DNA from 2 places in the Lachnoclostridium sp. genome. Region 2 is predicted to be linked to the other one. Evidence: riboswitches for the same ligand, from Rfam matches in the RefSeq annotation. Region 2 holds a riboswitch; the other holds the start of a gene.

Region 1 (8,841 bases), on a different contig from region 2:
CGTATCATCAGCGATAATTTTAAAACAGCAGTTGGGGGCTATTTTAAAGCTCAGTTTAAAATTATGATGATACTTATGGTGGTAATGTTTCTAACATTTGAGTTTATGGGAATAAGCTATTCATTTTTACTAGCCCTTGCCATAGCAGTCATCGATTTTTTACCGGTGTTTGGAACAGGATTAGTATTCTGGCCATGGTCAGTTATTTCATTTATAAATGAAAATTATGTAGAAGCCATAGTGATATTAGTACTATATCTTGCTTGCCAAATCATTAAACAGGTATTACAACCTAAAATGGTAGGAGACAGCATTGGAGTCAAACCTTTTCAAACCCTCATCTTTATGTTTATTGGGTATAAACTATATGGATTTGTTGGTCTGATCTTTGGTATTCCAGTAGGAATGGTACTAATTAGTCTTTATCGACTTGGAATGTTTGAACGTATCATACGAGGTGTCAAGATAATAGCTGCTGGTATCAATGATTTCAGAAAGTACTAAATTTTAGAACAATCAGCCCAAAATGCATCAGACTCAAAAGAATGGATATATCTAAGAGGGGAACCAATTTGAAGGGAAAGGATTAATATGAGCGGGGATGTAATAGGAAAATCATCGAAGGAAAAAATCATCAGCGTAAACCAAATCCGAGAGATTTTGGATATGTACAACATTGGGAAAAAGCCATTGGCAAAGTTACTGGGGTGGGGAGAGACCACAGTAATTCGCTATCTGGAAGGAGATATTCCAACTTCAGAATATACAGAAAAATTACAAGAGATCGCAGAAAGCCCAATGTATTATTATCGTATCCTTATGGAGAACCAAAATAAAATTACTAATGTGGCTTTCAAGAAAAGTAAAAAAGCTGTGTTGGAAGTCATGATGCGCTCGAAGCTTCATGCAGCAACACAATATATCATTAATCAGACTAATGCTGAAATTAATGTTAGGCAGATTGAATATATATTATATTACTCTCAAATACTTTCTTTAGTTTTTTTTGGAGAAGAGATATTTGAAGAAGATGCACAATTGACTTACAATCAGATGCCTTATTTAAACCTCTACGAGGTGCTTAAGAAGCAGGGGATTCGCACAATTGAAATGAACCCTGATAAGTTAAGTCGAAATGATAAGGATATTTTAGACTGTGTCCATAATGCATGTGGTTGGTATGGAAATAAAGCTTTTATTGCTATCTTATCAATGGAGAGAAAGGCTACGGAGGATTTAATAGAAAGCCTTAATAGCAAAATCTTAACGAAAGACTGTCTAAGAAATGTATACGGTAAGATGTTTGGTAATTTCCAAATAAAACGCTATCAAGATTTTCCGAAGTATCTACAACAGAGACTCAGTCAGGCACTTGGAAGAGATACTTTATTTTCAACGAATACATATAAAGAAATATAACAATAGTAAGTTGTGTAATACATAATGAAAAACGGTTCGCGGATTATGAGTTATCTTACTTCGCGAACTGTTTTTTTCATATATATCCTAGGAAGATTGTTGGAGTAATATTTTTTTCATCTATATCCTAGGAAGATTGTTGGAGTAATATTTTTTTCATCTATATCTTAGGATGTCTGGAGTAATATTTTTTCATTTATATCCTAGCAAGTTAGTTAGAGTAATATTTTTTGCTTACCAATGTCCTAGAGTGGTGATATGTAAGTATTTAAAAAGAAAAAGGATGAAAGATAAAAGTGGTATATCAAACAATTCTGAAGGACAGTGTTTCATTATTTCAAGTGAAGATTCATCTCCCACCTAAGAGGTTGGGAGTATTCTTGTAAGCATATAGATAAAAATTATAAAAGGTGGTTTTAGTTAATATGAAGGAAGAACGTATTGTAAAGGAATTTTGTAAATTAGTTGAGATTGATTCTCCCTCTTTTGGGGAACGGGAAATGGCGGATCAGTTAAAAACCTATCTTGTGGAACTAGGATTTGAGGTTATGGAAGATAAGGCAGGGGAACATTATAACGGAAACTGCGGCAATATCTATGGTTTTTTACAAGGAGAACTGCCAGGAGATCCAATTCTTTTTTCAGCTCATATGGATACGGTGGAACCTTCAAGGAATAAAAAAGCAGTGGTTCACAAGGATGGGAGAATCACCAGTGATGGCACTACTGTGCTTGGAGCGGATGATATTTCCGGTATTGTTGCTATCTTAGAAGCGATAAGAACAATAAAAGAACACGGCATTCCCCATCGTAGTATTGAGGTACTATTTGCGATTGCGGAGGAAGTCTATATACGAGGAAGCGAGGTTTTCGACTATTCCTTAATTCGTGCAAAGGAAGCATATGTCCTTGATTTAACCGGAGAAGTTGGGACAGCGGCACTAAGCGCACCGACACTTGTTTCTTTTACCGCTAAGATGGTTGGAAAAGCAGCTCATGCAGGATTTGCTCCAGAGAATGGGATAAATGCAATTGCTGCGGTAGCAGATGCTACCTGCCAGGTAAAACAAGGGCGTATTGATGAGATTACAACAGTAAACATAGGCAAAATTTCTGGTGGTTTGGCAAAAAATATTGTATCGGAAGCTTGCGTTATCGAAGGAGAAGCTAGAAGCTTGAACCATGAGAAAGCTGTGCTTGAAGTAGATAAAATTCAAGATATTTTTAAAGCTACTGCGAAAAAATACGGTGCAGAGTGTGATTTTATGACATCCTTTGGCTGTATCGCCTATGAAATAGACAGAACGAATCCTGTCGTTATGAAATATGAAGAAGCTTGCAATAAGCTAGAAATTCCGACCAAATATATAGAGACCTTTGGAGGAAGTGATAATAATAATTTTGTTCTTCATGGAATCACCGGAATTGTCATAGCATGTGGAATGAACAAGGTGCATTCCACAGAAGAGTATACTTTAGTTTCTGAACTTATAAAATGTAGTAAAATCGTTTATGAGCTAATGACGGTATAATTATCATAGGCATAAGAAAACCCCAAACTTCTTAGATTTATAAGGAGTTTGGGGTTTTCTGCAATTAACTATAACGGAGTATCTAATAATTAATTTCTATTTGATCTCTTTCTCATCGTAGGATCAAGAATCTTCTTTCTAATTCTTAAGCTCTTTGGAGTAACCTCTAATAACTCATCGGTATCGATAAATTCTAGCGCTTGCTCTAAGCTTAATACTCTAGGTGTTGTAAGGCGAAGTGCCTCATCTGCACTGGAGGAACGAGTGTTACTAAGCTGTTTTCTCTTACATACGTTAATCTCGATATCTTCAGCCTTACCATTTTGTCCAATTACCATACCGGAATATACCTTTTCACCTGGTCCAATGAATAAGGAACCACGCTCTTGAGCATTGAATAAACCATAAGTAATTGCTTCACCAGATTCAAAAGCAATCAAGCTACCTTGCTTACGATACTGGATATCACCTTTATAAGGGCCGTAACCATCGAAAGAAGTGTTGATAATACCATTTCCCTTCGTATCGGTCATGAACTCACCACGGTATCCAATTAGGCCTCTTGCAGGGATGGAAAACTCTAGACGAGTGTATCCTCCGTTTGCAGTTGACATACCAATGAGTTCACCTTTTCTCTGGCTTAATTTTTCGATAACTGTACCGGAGAATTCTTCTGGAACGTCAAGGTAGGCTCTTTCCATTGGCTCAAGCTTTTTACCAGCTTCATCATGGCGATATAATACTTCTGCTTTACTAACAGCAAATTCAAAGCCCTCACGGCGCATGTTCTCAATTAATACGGATAAGTGAAGTTCACCACGGCCAGATACTTTATAGCTTTCTGTTGTATCGGTTTCTTCTACACGAAGGCTGACGTCAGTATTTAATTCGCGGAAGAGACGTTCTCTTAAATGTCTTGATGTTACAAACTTACCTTCTTGTCCAGCAAGAGGGCTATCATTAACGATAAAGTGCATTGCAATGGTTGGCTCAGAAATCTTTTGGAATGGAATTGGGTTTACATTATCAGTAGAACAGATGGTATCTCCAATATGAATGTCTGAGATACCGGAGACAGCAACGATAGAACCTATAGTTGCTTCGTTTACTTCTACCTTTTTCAAACCTTCGAATTCATAAAGCTTATTTATTTTTACCTTTTTAAACTTATCTGGCTCATGTTCATTTACAATAACAACATCCTGATTGACACGGAGTATACCATTATCAACTTTACCTACACCAATTCGTCCTACGTATTCGTTATAGTCGATGGTACTAATGAGTACTTGAGTACCTGCATCTGGATCACCTTCTGGTGCAGGAATGTATTCAAGGATAGTCTCAAAAAGTGGCTCCATATTCTTTGGAGTATGATCTAATTCAAGAATTGCGATTCCTGATTTTGCAGAAGCGAAGACAAATGGACAGTCAAGTTGTTCTTCACTTGCATCTAGGTCAATGAAGAGTTCTAACACTTCATCAATAACTTCGGTTGGTCTAGCTTCTGGGCGGTCAATTTTATTAATACATACAATAACTGGTAAGCTAAGCTCCAAAGCTTTTTTAAGAACGAATTTCGTCTGTGGCATGGCACCTTCAAAGGCGTCTACTACAAGTACAACACCATTTACCATCTTAAGAACACGTTCAACCTCTCCACCAAAGTCCGCATGGCCAGGAGTATCGATGATATTAATTTTTACATCTTTATAAGTAACTGCCGTATTTTTCGCTAGGATAGTAATACCACGTTCTTTTTCTATGTCACCTGAGTCCATGACACGATCTTCTACAACTTGATTGGTACGGAATACACCGCTTTGTTTTAGAAGCTCGTCTACGAGCGTAGTCTTACCATGATCGACATGGGCAATAATTGCGATATTTCTTACATTTTCACGTTTCGTATTCATTTGAAACCTTCTTTCTTTAATGGTCCATCAATTAATCGTTCACTGTTCAACTTTTGTATTGTAACATATTTTCGTGAATTTACAAGAAAATTCTTGTTTTTACTTTATGGTAGGTTAGGTGAGCGCTGTTATTCAAGGAAAATAATGCGAACTTTTCCTTGTTATGAATAAAGATGTTTATTCAATTATCATTAGGAACTGGAATATTTTATTTCCAGTTTAACCTCAACAGGGAAGTCCTCCGCTTCTTAAAGTGGATTGCGAATATCCACTTTAACTGATGTATCTTTGGTTATAAATTTAAATCATTTTAAATAGGAAGATATTTTTTTAAGAACTGTTTCTGATACAAGATAGATTTATTTAAAAGTATAAGTATATTTTCCGACCTTTATCCACATAACTAACATAGATGTAATGGTAAATTTACCATAGTAAAATTACCATAGTAAATTGATTAAGGTAAATGTATTATGGCTAATTTACCTTAATCGAAACAATAAAAATTTATATAAGGGAAATTCTGCTTATATTTAAGCAAAATACGACAAATTGTAATAAAAAAATAACAATTCTTAACAAAAAAATAACTTGTTTTCACTGTGATTCTAGGTTATAATTAGTAAAAATTCACAAGTAAAACATTTCCAGAGAAACCAAAGTTTTCAAAGTTTTTCTTTACAGATAGAAGTGATTAAAAGAAATTGTGTTCTAACTAAATTAGTTACTGTAAGGATGAATATAGCAACACAAAGAACTGAAATTATGAGGAAAATGGTACAGTGAAACGAGGTTGGGAGTACTTTGACAAGAATATTGTCAAAAATTGAATACCAAAAATGATTGATTTGTAAATATTTTCCTTATATAATGAAGACAGATAGAATACAAATTAGTTGTAGAGAAAATCTGAACGAACCAGAAGAAGAGAAGGGAGTCATACAGCATGACAGATAAAGTATTTGATAACAATCAAGTAAGTGTTGCAGGCGAGGTAATCAGTGAATTTACTTTTAGCCATGAAGTCTTTGGAGAAGGCTTCTATTTATTGGAGGTACTTGTAGGAAGATTAAGTAACTCATTTGATGTAATACCAGTAATGGTATCAGAACGTTTGATTGAGGTGAAAGGAAATTATAAAGGAAAGTTCGTAGAAGTTAGCGGACAATTCCGTTCCTATAATCGTCATGAAGACAGTAAGAATCGGTTAGTACTTTCTGTATTTGCAAGAGAGATTAAAGTGACCGAGGAAGAATCCGAAGGTGCAAAGCCAAACTTCATTTTCTTAGATGGTTTTGTTTGCAAACCACCAGTATATCGCAAGACACCTTTAGGAAGAGAAATTGCTGATATCTTACTTGCTGTAAATCGTCCATATGGTAAGTCAGATTACATTCCATGCATTTGCTGGGGAAGAAATGCTAGATTTGCAGAAAGCTTCGAAGTTGGTGGACATATTCAGGTATGGGGCAGAATTCAAAGTCGTGAGTATCAGAAGAAGACTGGTGAAGTTGATTTTGAAAAGAGAGTAGCATATGAAGTTTCTGTAAGTAAACTAGAGTATGTGAATAGTGAGGAAGAATAATGAAAGCCTTTTTGCTTACTAGTTGCAAGAAGGGACACTGCTTTCCATATATAACATAATAAAAAGAAGGGTGTGAAGCAACACCCTTTTTTTATGTTACGAATATAATAATTATAAAGATGGAATGAATGGAGTCAAAGCGCAGAATTTAGAAATACGTGTGAGATTGGGTTGACAATAGAGGATTGTGATGATAATATTACCTTACAATTGAACAACAATTGGTAGAGGTGCATCAATTATCAGTAAACGATCGGATATGTCAGGCATAAGTGAGGATTGTTGAAAGGATGAGATGCCGAAGCTTTAGATATCCTGTGTATGTAAGGCTGGTCGTATGGTTAAGAATCATGGGACTGTCATCAAGTTTTTGATGGAGAGCTACCTAAAGAATGAATCAATCATATCCTATTTAGAAAGCGTTAGGGTATCACTTGGTAATGCAGTAGAATTCTTTAGTGTCGACTCCGCGTCGGCTTTTTTTATGCCAATTTATTCCATGGAGGTGCTATTATGGCGATTTTTACTGGTGCTGGTGTGGCTATTGTTACACCATTTAAGGAAAACAAAGAAGTTAATTACGAAAAGCTAGGTGAGCTTATTGATTTTCAAATTAACAATGGAACTGATAGTATAATAATATGTGGTACAACAGGAGAATCATCTACCCTGACACATGAAGAACATATCGAGTGCATTCGTTTTGCAATAGAATACACAAAGAAAAGAGTACCAGTGATTGCTGGAACTGGATCAAATTGTACAGAAACAGCGATATACTTATCAAAGGAAGCACAGGTTGCAGGAGCGGATGCTGTACTTTTAGTAACTCCTTATTATAATAAAGCAACTCAAAATGGATTAATAGATCATTTTACTGCGATTGCTAAGTCTATTGATCTTCCAGTTATGCTATATAATGTTCCTTCCAGAACAGGTTGCAATATCCTACCAGGGACAGCTGCTACCTTAGTTAAGACGGTAGATAACATTGTTGCTATGAAGGAAGCTACGGGTAATATGGCTCAGGTTGCAGAACTTGCACATGCATGTGAAGGTAAACTAGATATTTATTCTGGATGTGACGATTCTATCGTACCAGTAATGTCCTTAGGAGGTCTTGGAGTTATATCTGTATTATCCAATATTGCACCTAGACAAACACATGATATTGTGGCAAAATTTCTTGAAGGGGATACGAAAGGCAGCTTAGATCTTCAGTTAAAGTATTTACCAGTGATCAATGCATTATTTAGCGAGGTAAATCCAATACCGGTAAAGAAAGCACTTAACCTTATGGGATTTGAAGTGGGTCCTTTAAGAAGTCCATTAACTGAGATGGAAGATGCTCATGCCAAGGTTCTTGCTGAAGAAATGAAAAAAGTTGGTTTGATTTAATCAGGAATTTAATAAATTAATTAATTAAAATACAATGAATGAAAATATTATAAAGATTTTTGGTATAGAAGAATCTTTCTATGAAAGAATAATGTGCAGGGAATCATTAATACGATTCCCTGCCAATACAGATAGAAAAGGCAAAGGAAAGGTGAAATCATGACAGAGATAATAATGGTTGGCTGTAACGGAAGGATGGGACAGGTAATCAGTAATTTGGTTGCGCAGGATGAGAATGCAAAGATTGTTGCTGGTGTGGATGTTTTTGATGATGGAAGAAATCCATATCCGGTATTTAAAAATCTAGAAGAGTGTACGGTTGCAGCAGATGCAGTCATTGATTTTTCATCTCCTAAGAGCTTAGAGGTGTTACTTCGAGTTTCTAAAAAACGAAATCTTCCTTTGGTATTATGTACAACGGGTTATTCAGAGGAGGATATTAAGAAAATTGAAGAAGCCTCGAAAGAAGTTGCAATCCTTCGCTCTGCCAATATGTCATTGGGTGTAAATACGTTACTAAAATTAGTTAGTGTTGCAGCGAATGTGCTTGCGAGGGCAGACTTTGATATTGAAATTATAGAAAAGCATCATAATCAAAAAGTGGATGCACCGAGCGGAACAGCACTTGCACTTGCAGATGCTATCAATGAGGCTCTGAATAATGAATATCATTACATGTATGACCGTTCCAAGGTACGTGAAAAACGTGATAAAAAAGAGATTGGTATCAGTGCAGTTCGTGGCGGTAATATCGTTGGTGAGCATGAAGTAATCTTTGCAGGTACGGATGAGGTGATCGAATTTAAGCATACTGCTTATTCCAAAGCTATCTTTGCCAAGGGAGCTATTACAGCTGCAAAATATTTAGCGGGTAAAGGTCCAGGACTTTATTCCATGACTGATGTGATTGCATAGGCAAAATACTCATAACTGGTCTTAGGCAAAATACTCATAACTTGACAAATGAAAATACAAAAGATATACTACAAGT
Region 2 (8,841 bases):
GCAGCACCGGCTGCTGGAAGTGCTACAGCAAAAATAAGTTCCAAGAAAGGTTCATCCGTAAGTGGTGCAGTAACTGGATCAATAAATTCCATAATATATAAACCAAAGGATAACAATAAACTGGAGTATACTGTTTTTACTCCAAAACCTCTTCCTAAAAAGAAAAAGCCAATGATTAATAAGATGATATTTAAAACAAGGTTGGCAGTACCAGGTGTCATTAACTTAAGCTTACCAATTACAACAGATAGACCGGTAACTCCTCCGAACGTGAAATCATTCGGAAACTTAAAATAATAAGACCCCATCATGATAAGAATAACACTAAATGTGATCAACAAATAATCACTTACAATTTTTTTAACAGGATTATGTTGCTCTGTGATTTCAACCTTATCCTTTGTTTCAAGCTTAACTGTTACTGTCTGTACTTCTTTCTTAGCCTTCAGTTTTACCTCTTTCGTAACCTTCGGCTGTACTTTTTCCAACTTTATCCCCATGTTTTCTTTTTCCTTCATGACAATTGTTCCTATAATTCCTTCCCAATTTCATAATTTTTAGTTTCTATATTTTCATTGCTTTTCATTCGGTCAGATATAATAATACCACCGATAATCAATATTGATCCAAGTAATCCCATAGTTGTGATCGGTTCACCTAAGAGGATTCCTGCTGCAACCATTGTAACAAACGGATTCAGATAAATGTAATTATTTGTTACAACAATACCTAGCCATTTTGATGCATAGTTCCATGTGACGTAACAGATACCACTACCTAAGATACCTAAAAGCATCAAGCTAAGAAAAAGTTTAGGCTCCTTTAATGCTTCCAAAGGAAAATATTTATTTTCCATTACGACTAAAGGTAAAGTCGTAAGTATTGCATAAAATACAACTCGCCTTGTTAGATAAATACCATCGTATTTATGTACACAACGTTTTAGTAATGTAGAGTATACCGCCCACATAACTGCTGCAAGTAAAGATAAGATATCCCCCATAGGATTTAATTTAAGTAATACGGTCCCATTAAACACTACCAACATAACTCCAATAAAAGCAACGCAAAAACCTAGAAAGATTCCTCTGTGTAAACGTTCATCTCGCGTCGTAAAATGTGCTAATAATGCTGTTAATATTGGAGCTAATGCAATGATAATGCCAACATTCGAAGCCAGTGTATAGGTTAGTGCAATATTCTCACAAATAAAATATAAGGTACTTCCGAATATAGCAAGTAGGCAAAACATAATCTCATCTTTCCATATTATCTTATGTAATTTGTGATTCATAATAAATAGAACTACATATGCAACAATAAAACGCATTAACATAATTTGAAAAGGTGAAAATTCTGTTAATAACATCTTACTTGCTATAAAAGTTGCTCCCCAAATCAGAATCGTAAAAAGAGCAAATATGTGCCCTAGTCTCTTACGTGGCATTGTGATAACCTCCTCATCCTTACTTATTGTATACGGAAGGTTATCACAATACAAGTACTATTTTATTTGTTTACACAAAATACAAGAAAGGACTAATCATTTCATCCTTTGAAGTTTATCTCTATAATAAGTATATTCCTTTTCTTCTTCATTCTTCCCTTCCACTTCAAAAATAACTAAATTTGGAATCGTAATAACCTTCACTTATTTAAAATTGATTTCTGTCATAATTCTTTACTTTACTATCATAATGTTCTTTTTGTTTTTGATTATACATAGTAAATCCATTCTGGCTGCATACAAGTAGATTAAAATTAAAAATGCAAAACTCTTCTCTCTGCATACATCAAAACCTTAGGTTTAAGATTACACTTTTCTCTCAAAGTCAACATTACGAAATAAATTCTGTGCCAATATTAAGATTATAATATTACTAATCACCATTGCATACCAAATTCCACTTCTACCCAAACTAGTAAATTGCTTTAAGATAAGAATTAAAGGTAAACGTATCGCCCATAGCCTTACTGAAGAAATAATTAAGGAATACCTTGTATTACCAGAACCATTAAATACTCCCATATAATTCTGAAAGAGTGCCATCAATGGTTGAGTTAGTAGTACCCAAATCATATACTCCATCGCTACTTTTAATGTTTCCGCATCATTAGTTAATAACCTAAGAATCTTAGATTGAAACGGAAAGATGAGAATGCATCCAACTATTGATAAAGTTAAGGCTATATTTCTGCTGATATGATATGATTTTCTTGCTCTCTCCTTATTCGAGGCTCCTATATTCTGCCCAACAAATGCTGCTAAGATAGAACCTATTGCCATAATCGGTATCAATAATAGATTGGATACCTTATTGCCTAAGCTAAAAGCTGCTGCCACTACTTCCCCATAACTTAGGATTACAGTTTGTAAAATAAGAAATCCTAAGGAACTTAAAGCCTGGCTAACTGCGGATGGCATCGCAATATTAATCAGTTTTTTCATTGTATCCATTTTTATTCTAAGATGCTCTTTTTTAAGAGAGAGTTCATCAGACTTACGAAACATCATGAATAATAATGCTGGAGCAATTGCAGCCTGTCCTATTAGCGTCGCTATTGCTGCTCCGAATACTCCCATGTTTAATACACTGGTAAATAATGCAGTAAGTACAATGTTAATAAGAATGGAGATTACTGAAAAGATGACTGGTGTTACGGTATCCCCTCTTGCTTGTCTCATTGACTGGAATGCAGTAAATAAGAATAGAAATACCATTTCAAAAGAACGTACTTGAAGGTAAGTTAGACCAGAGTCATAAACCCCTCCTTTCGCTCCCATTAAATGAAGAACCAAAGGTGAAAATAAAAACAACAACACATTTACAACTAAACCTATTCCTATACTTAGGATAAATAATAAACCAGAATATTCTCTAGCTGACTCTTTGTCCTTAGCACCTAGAAATTGACTGATAATAGCAACACCAGCTATAGCTAATCCGGAACTTAAGGAAAGAAATATATTAAGCAATGGCCAAGTAATAGAAATCCCCGCCTGGGCAGCTACTGAATTTTCCAACTGCCCTATGAAATAAGTGTCAACCAAATCGTGAACTGATTTTAAAAGATTGGCAGCCATAACCGGCAGCGCAAGATATAAAAATGCCTGATATAACTTCTTTTCTTTTAATAATAAGTAGTTTTTTTCTTTATTTTCTAATTTAAACATAGTTTCCTCGTTATGTAATTTTTTCTTTGACGTCATAAAACAATTCAATTAAGACTTTACAATTCCTGCTGACCTAATCCTATTATTTATGATTCCTTCTTTCTTTTTGCATACATATCCATAGGATTTCTTATTTTTTGTTGCGACCTTAAAAATACTTCTAAAATTCAGATGAGGTAATATGTAGAACTCTCCATGATTAACAACCTCCTCTAACGTAAAGTATGTACCATCAATAAACCAACCTTCGTGTAAAAATATCATATAACTTTTCGAAAATTCTGTACATCCGATGGTAAAACATAAACTTGCAATGAAAAGAAAAATGAAACTATTGTAATGGATATAAAGTAATATATTCGTAATAGTGGCCAAAGCAAATATGATTATGAAAAAATATACCGATTTCGGAGCTAAAAACATAACCTGATACCTATCTCGTAATTTCTTCCCTATAAAAATAGGTCTCATGATGTTATAGACTCCGTAGATGGTAACTATAATAGCAGCTATCAATAAAAAATTGTTCATAAACTCACTCCATTAATTTAATTACAGCAATCATGTTGTTGGTCTAAAGCTATTAATATAGTAAACTATTTCCATATGTTTGTAAATATAAATTAAAATCATATTTATATTACTTAAATTATACACTAAGTTTAAATTTAAGAACTTCAATAATGAATTTTAAAGAGACTAAATAACTTCCGTCACTTGTTAATTACAAACAATTCTTATTACCAAAATAATGTATGAGCAGCAAACTCTTCCTTATCCTTAATAAAAAATAGCCCCACTTTCTATCTCTCGCCATCTAGTTTATATTCTAGTTAGCTCCGATGAAAGCAGGGATATCTTTGTTAAACGTTTTTATAATATATTTAATTTATACTTATTGAACTCCATCATCCTTACCATATTTTGCTTTCATGATGAAAAGAACGGTTAACATTAATGCAATAGCGATTGGTAATGAAATCCAAACATTTTGAACAAATGCAGCTATAATATAGGATACCATGCTTACCGCTGCTACAACTAATGCATAAGGAAGCTGTGTAGTAACATGATTCATATGATCACACTGTGCCCCCGCTGATGACATTATTGTAGTATCAGAAATTGGTGAGATATGATCACCACAAACAGCACCTGCAAGGCAAGCAGAAATTGACATGATTAACATCTCACTACCTGGCTCAAGAATAGCAACTACGATTGGTAAAAGTATACCAAAGGTTCCCCAAGAGGTACCAGTTGCGAATGCCAAGCCAACTGAAATAGCAAAGATAATTGCTGGTAAGAATAATTGCAATGCTCCTGCACTATTCTTAACTATATTAGCCACAAAAACATCTGCTCCAAGCTTATTAGTAATTCCACTTAATGTCCATGCAAATATTAATATTAAAATTGCTGGAACCATAGCTTTGAAGCCATCTGTTAATGATTCTGCAAATTCTTTTAGAGTTAACACTTTTCTTACAATATAGAAAAAGAATGTAATTACAAGAGCTAGGAAAGAACCATAAACTAAACTAAGGGATGCATCACAATTAGCAAAGGCTTCCATAAAACTAGCTTCTCCATGAAAGAACCCGCCAGTGTAAACCATTCCACCAACACAGCAAACAATTAATACAAGAACCGGAAGTATAAGATCGATAACTTTTCCTTTCCCATTGGATACTACCTCACCGTCTTCAAATGGACGATTCTCTGTGGTAAAAAGATCACCCTTTAATGCATTCTCTTCATGCTTTCTCATAGGGCCAAAGTCAAACTGCATGATTGCCATGGCCACTACCATTACAATAGTTAACAAAGCATAGAAATTATATGGGATCGATTTTAAAAATAATGTAAACCCGTCATTTCCTTCAACAACACCAGACACTGCTGCTGCCCAAGAAGAAATCGGTGCGATGATACAGATAGGTGCTGCTGTTGCATCAATAATGTAAGCCAGTCTCGCTCTACTTATCTTATACTTATCGGTTACCGGTCTCATAACACTACCAACAGTTAAACAGTTAAAATAATCATCTACAAAGATTAAAGCTCCAAGACCAAAAGTAGATAGCATAGCTCCTCTTCTTGACTTAATTTTCTGCCCTGCCCACTTACCATATGCAGCGCTACCGCCAACTTTGTTCATAAGTGATACCATGATACCTAAAATAACCAAGAAGATTAAGATACCAACATTACCGACATCAGACAGCTTACTAATCATGCCGGATACAAACACTGTGTGTATCGTCTTTTCCAAATTAAAGTTAGAATAAAACAAAGCACCTGTTAAAATACCAACGAATAAGGAGAAGTAAACCTCCTTTGTAATTAATGCTAAACCAATCGCAATAAGCGGTGGTACCAATGCCCATATCGTGGCATACATTGGTACCGTTTTTTCTTTGATATACTGTTCTGCTTCCGCTATGTTCTCACCCGCAGAACCTGCTAATTCCTCTTGCTGTGAGATATACTCTTTCGCCTCTTCTACAGAGTTAAATGTGGTATTTTCTTCTGCTTTACATGTAATCGGTGTAAACAACATCATCACCGCAAATAAGGCAATTAAGAAACTATACCATTTTCTCATTTTCACTTTCATAACATCCTCCTTAAATAAAAAAATAGCCATGAAACAGTCTTAGCGCTGCTTCATGACTAAAATTCTACATAAGGAAGTTAAACGGAATATTCCGCACATGCTTGATTTCAGTTATGATAGCGCTCCACATACAAACAAAGATTTGAATCAATGCTTGCTTAATATCATGTGACAGTCTGATACATATTCTGCATCAGACCAGCAATCTTTACTCACAGGCAGCGAAAGACCACTTCGGCAGCAATTCCTTTCCCTTCATCCAAAGCCTGATTACGGATGGGGTACTCATAATTGTTGCACCTCTATCAATGTCTTAATGTAACTAAGACGTTTTCATAGTTGAACCTATAATAACATGGATCGATACTTTAATCAACCACATATTTAAAGAAATTCTTCCTCTCTATGTTAAGAAATTTGAAGATAAGTGAAAATCTAAAAATAGTAAATCATCACCAAAATGCGATTCACCAGGCGAAATAATCATAGCACCATCACCAATTGGCATTTCCGTAGGAGTTAGGTTGATACTGTTGTCTTCCGTAAAGATATCATCATGTTTGTTCCAACCGCGAGCTTCCGATACTCGTAGATAGATGATACTTCCAATTAGAACAATTAGCACAACAATTCCGCAAACAATTCTTTTTCGGTACATATTACCCCTCCTTCTTTCATTATTATAACTTATAAAATTTCTCGATACAAATAAATTCTTTTCAAAATCAAATGTTTTTACTGGGATTGGAATATATTACATATAAACTTTCAGCTTTTTATGCTAATAAGCTTGATACTATTTGCCATAACATGGTACACTAAGGCATTAGAAGTACTATAGCTAGGAGATGTGTGAATGTTTAATATCTTTACGATACTAATTATTAGTATTATGCTACTTGCAGTGGCATATTTATTTATGCATTTTAAAAATTTTAGTTGGATTCGCTGTTTTACTCATCCAACATGGCTTCCTAATTTATTATCCATTGCTTTAATTACAATTTGCTTGATTCTGACATATTCAGTATCTGCTGTTACTATAGTCGTAATTATATATTTGATTTATGCTTTTATAATCTGTGATATTCTTCACTTAGTTTTTCGTAAAGCTCTAAAGTCAGATGCTCTTAAGAAAAAGTGGAGTCAGCTTTATCACAGTGGTATTCTTGCCTTTCTTATCACAATATGTTTTCTGATTCTAAGTTATTACAGTGCTATACATGTAGAAATTACGGAGTATTCATTGCAGACCGAAAAAACATTAGAAAGAGATAAGTTAACGATAGCAATGATTTCTGATCTACATTTGGGTACTACCATGAATGCAAAGAAATTAGAGGAATATTGTACCCAAATCAATGAAAAGAATCCCGATGTTATTCTACTACTTGGAGATATCTTCGATGAAAGTACAGATAAAGAAACTATGGAACTTGCCTGTCAAACTTTTGGAACGTTGTCAAGTACTTACGGTACCTATTATGTATTTGGAAACCATGATGCAAATAGCTATCGCCCACTCGTTTCTATATCAAAAAATGATATAATTGATAACCTTACCAAAAACAATATCACAATCTTAGAGGATGAAAGTATCATGATCAATCATAGTTTTTATCTAATCGGACGCAGTGACAAAAGCTATTTTCATAATTCTAAGCGAAAAACGATATCTCAATTAATCAAACCATTAGATATGAATAAATATATGATTCTGTTAGACCATCAGCCATTAGAACTTGAAACTGCTGCCTCCCTTGGAGTAGACTTACAACTTTCCGGGCATACTCACAATGGTCAAATATGGCCAATCGACTTAATTACAAAGATATTTCATATAAATGAACTGAATTATGGAAATAAGAAAATTGATAACTACAATGCTATTGTGACTTCTGGTATTGGTTGCTGGGGATTTCCGCTTAGGCTCGGTAGTAAATCCGAAATTGTTATCATCCAAGTAAACAATTCTAAGTAAAGTCCCAGTGATAAAGGTGGATTTTACAATCTATGATTCTTTGCGAACCTTTTTTATCATTACTGAAAAAATATAAATTGGGAGGCAAATGAAATAAAGAGCTGTCGCACTAATTACATAGTGCAACAGCTCCTTTTCTTTTACTTTGTTACTGTAATATCCTTTTCTGCTAATACAACTTTTTCTTTTCCTTTCATGACATACACAATAATCACATCTTTTCCAGCGGACTGTGTAGAGATATTTACTTTTTGCTTACCTGTATTCTTACCAACAACAGCAATCTTTTTCTTTGTAGTTCCCCACTGTATTTCTGAAATATCATAGCCACTTGCCATACAATGTGCAGTCACTTTTGTACCTACTTTTGTTGTATTATCATCGTATACAATCTTAATCGAAGCTTTCAAAACGTTTACTACTGTTTCAAACGTAGTTGTCTTATCATTCACTGTAACCGCGGTAGTAATCACTGCTTTACCAACAGCAACTGCGGTAATATTTCCATCTTTACCCACTTTAGCCACCTTAGGATTTGATGATTGATAAGTAATTTCAACAGTTGCCTTCTTATCTTTTTCAAGCTTAAGGATAGAGTTTGGTATGTTAACCTTAAGCTGACGCTCATTGTCTTTATTACCACCTACATAAAGCTTAAATATAGAAGAATTTATAGAAATATTATCAAGCATTTTGTCATCTATAACAACATTCTTATCATCCGTCTCAACTTTTCCATCTCCATTTCCATTTTCAGATGGCCCGGTTACTGGAGGAGTTACCGTTGGTGTTACAGGCGTTAATGTAGCTGTAAGTGATATAGTTTTCTCTAAAACTTTAAGACCATCCACGTAAACGGTAATTGGTATCAAATTGACACCATTGCTTAAGTTAAGCTTCGCCAAATAATTATTATCCTCTTTCGCGATTGCTTCTTTATCGCCAATCTTTACAACAGTATTTTGATCCTGGCCAAAGATTTGTACCTTTACTTCAATATCCGCTGTAGCAGAAGTATATACTTTTTCTTCATAATCAAGGAATCCAGTCAAAATAGCAGCTGCA

Evidence for each region. A riboswitch is a leader RNA that binds a small molecule or an ion and turns the genes downstream of it on or off. The one in region 2 is predicted to bind lysine.
Region 1: another riboswitch for lysine. It lies ahead of dapA (4-hydroxy-tetrahydrodipicolinate synthase); the one in region 2 lies ahead of RTP52_RS13670 (Na+/H+ antiporter NhaC family protein).

What each region holds. Positions count from the first base shown of each region.
Region 1 is NZ_DAMADT010000008.1:9,871-18,711, reverse strand. It holds gene ytvI (sporulation integral membrane protein YtvI) at 1-504, shown strand, start outside; gene RTP52_RS07420 (hypothetical protein) at 592-1,419, shown strand; gene RTP52_RS07415 (M20/M25/M40 family metallo-hydrolase) at 1,845-2,951, shown strand; gene typA (translational GTPase TypA) at 3,041-4,867, opposite strand; gene RTP52_RS07405 (single-stranded DNA-binding protein) at 5,814-6,452, shown strand; lysine riboswitch at 6,670-6,844, shown strand; gene dapA (4-hydroxy-tetrahydrodipicolinate synthase) at 6,966-7,850, shown strand; gene dapB (4-hydroxy-tetrahydrodipicolinate reductase) at 8,010-8,765, shown strand.
Region 2 is NZ_DAMADT010000021.1:62,581-71,421, forward strand. It holds partial or broken gene RTP52_RS13650 (YitT family protein) at 1-518, opposite strand, end outside; gene RTP52_RS13655 (DMT family transporter) at 530-1,447, opposite strand; gene RTP52_RS13660 (MATE family efflux transporter) at 1,814-3,175, opposite strand; gene RTP52_RS13665 (hypothetical protein) at 3,224-3,706, opposite strand; gene RTP52_RS13670 (Na+/H+ antiporter NhaC family protein) at 4,071-5,579, opposite strand; lysine riboswitch at 5,905-6,108, opposite strand; gene RTP52_RS13675 (hypothetical protein) at 6,199-6,453, opposite strand; gene RTP52_RS13680 (metallophosphoesterase) at 6,652-7,776, shown strand; gene RTP52_RS13685 (family 10 glycosylhydrolase) at 7,917-8,841, opposite strand, start outside.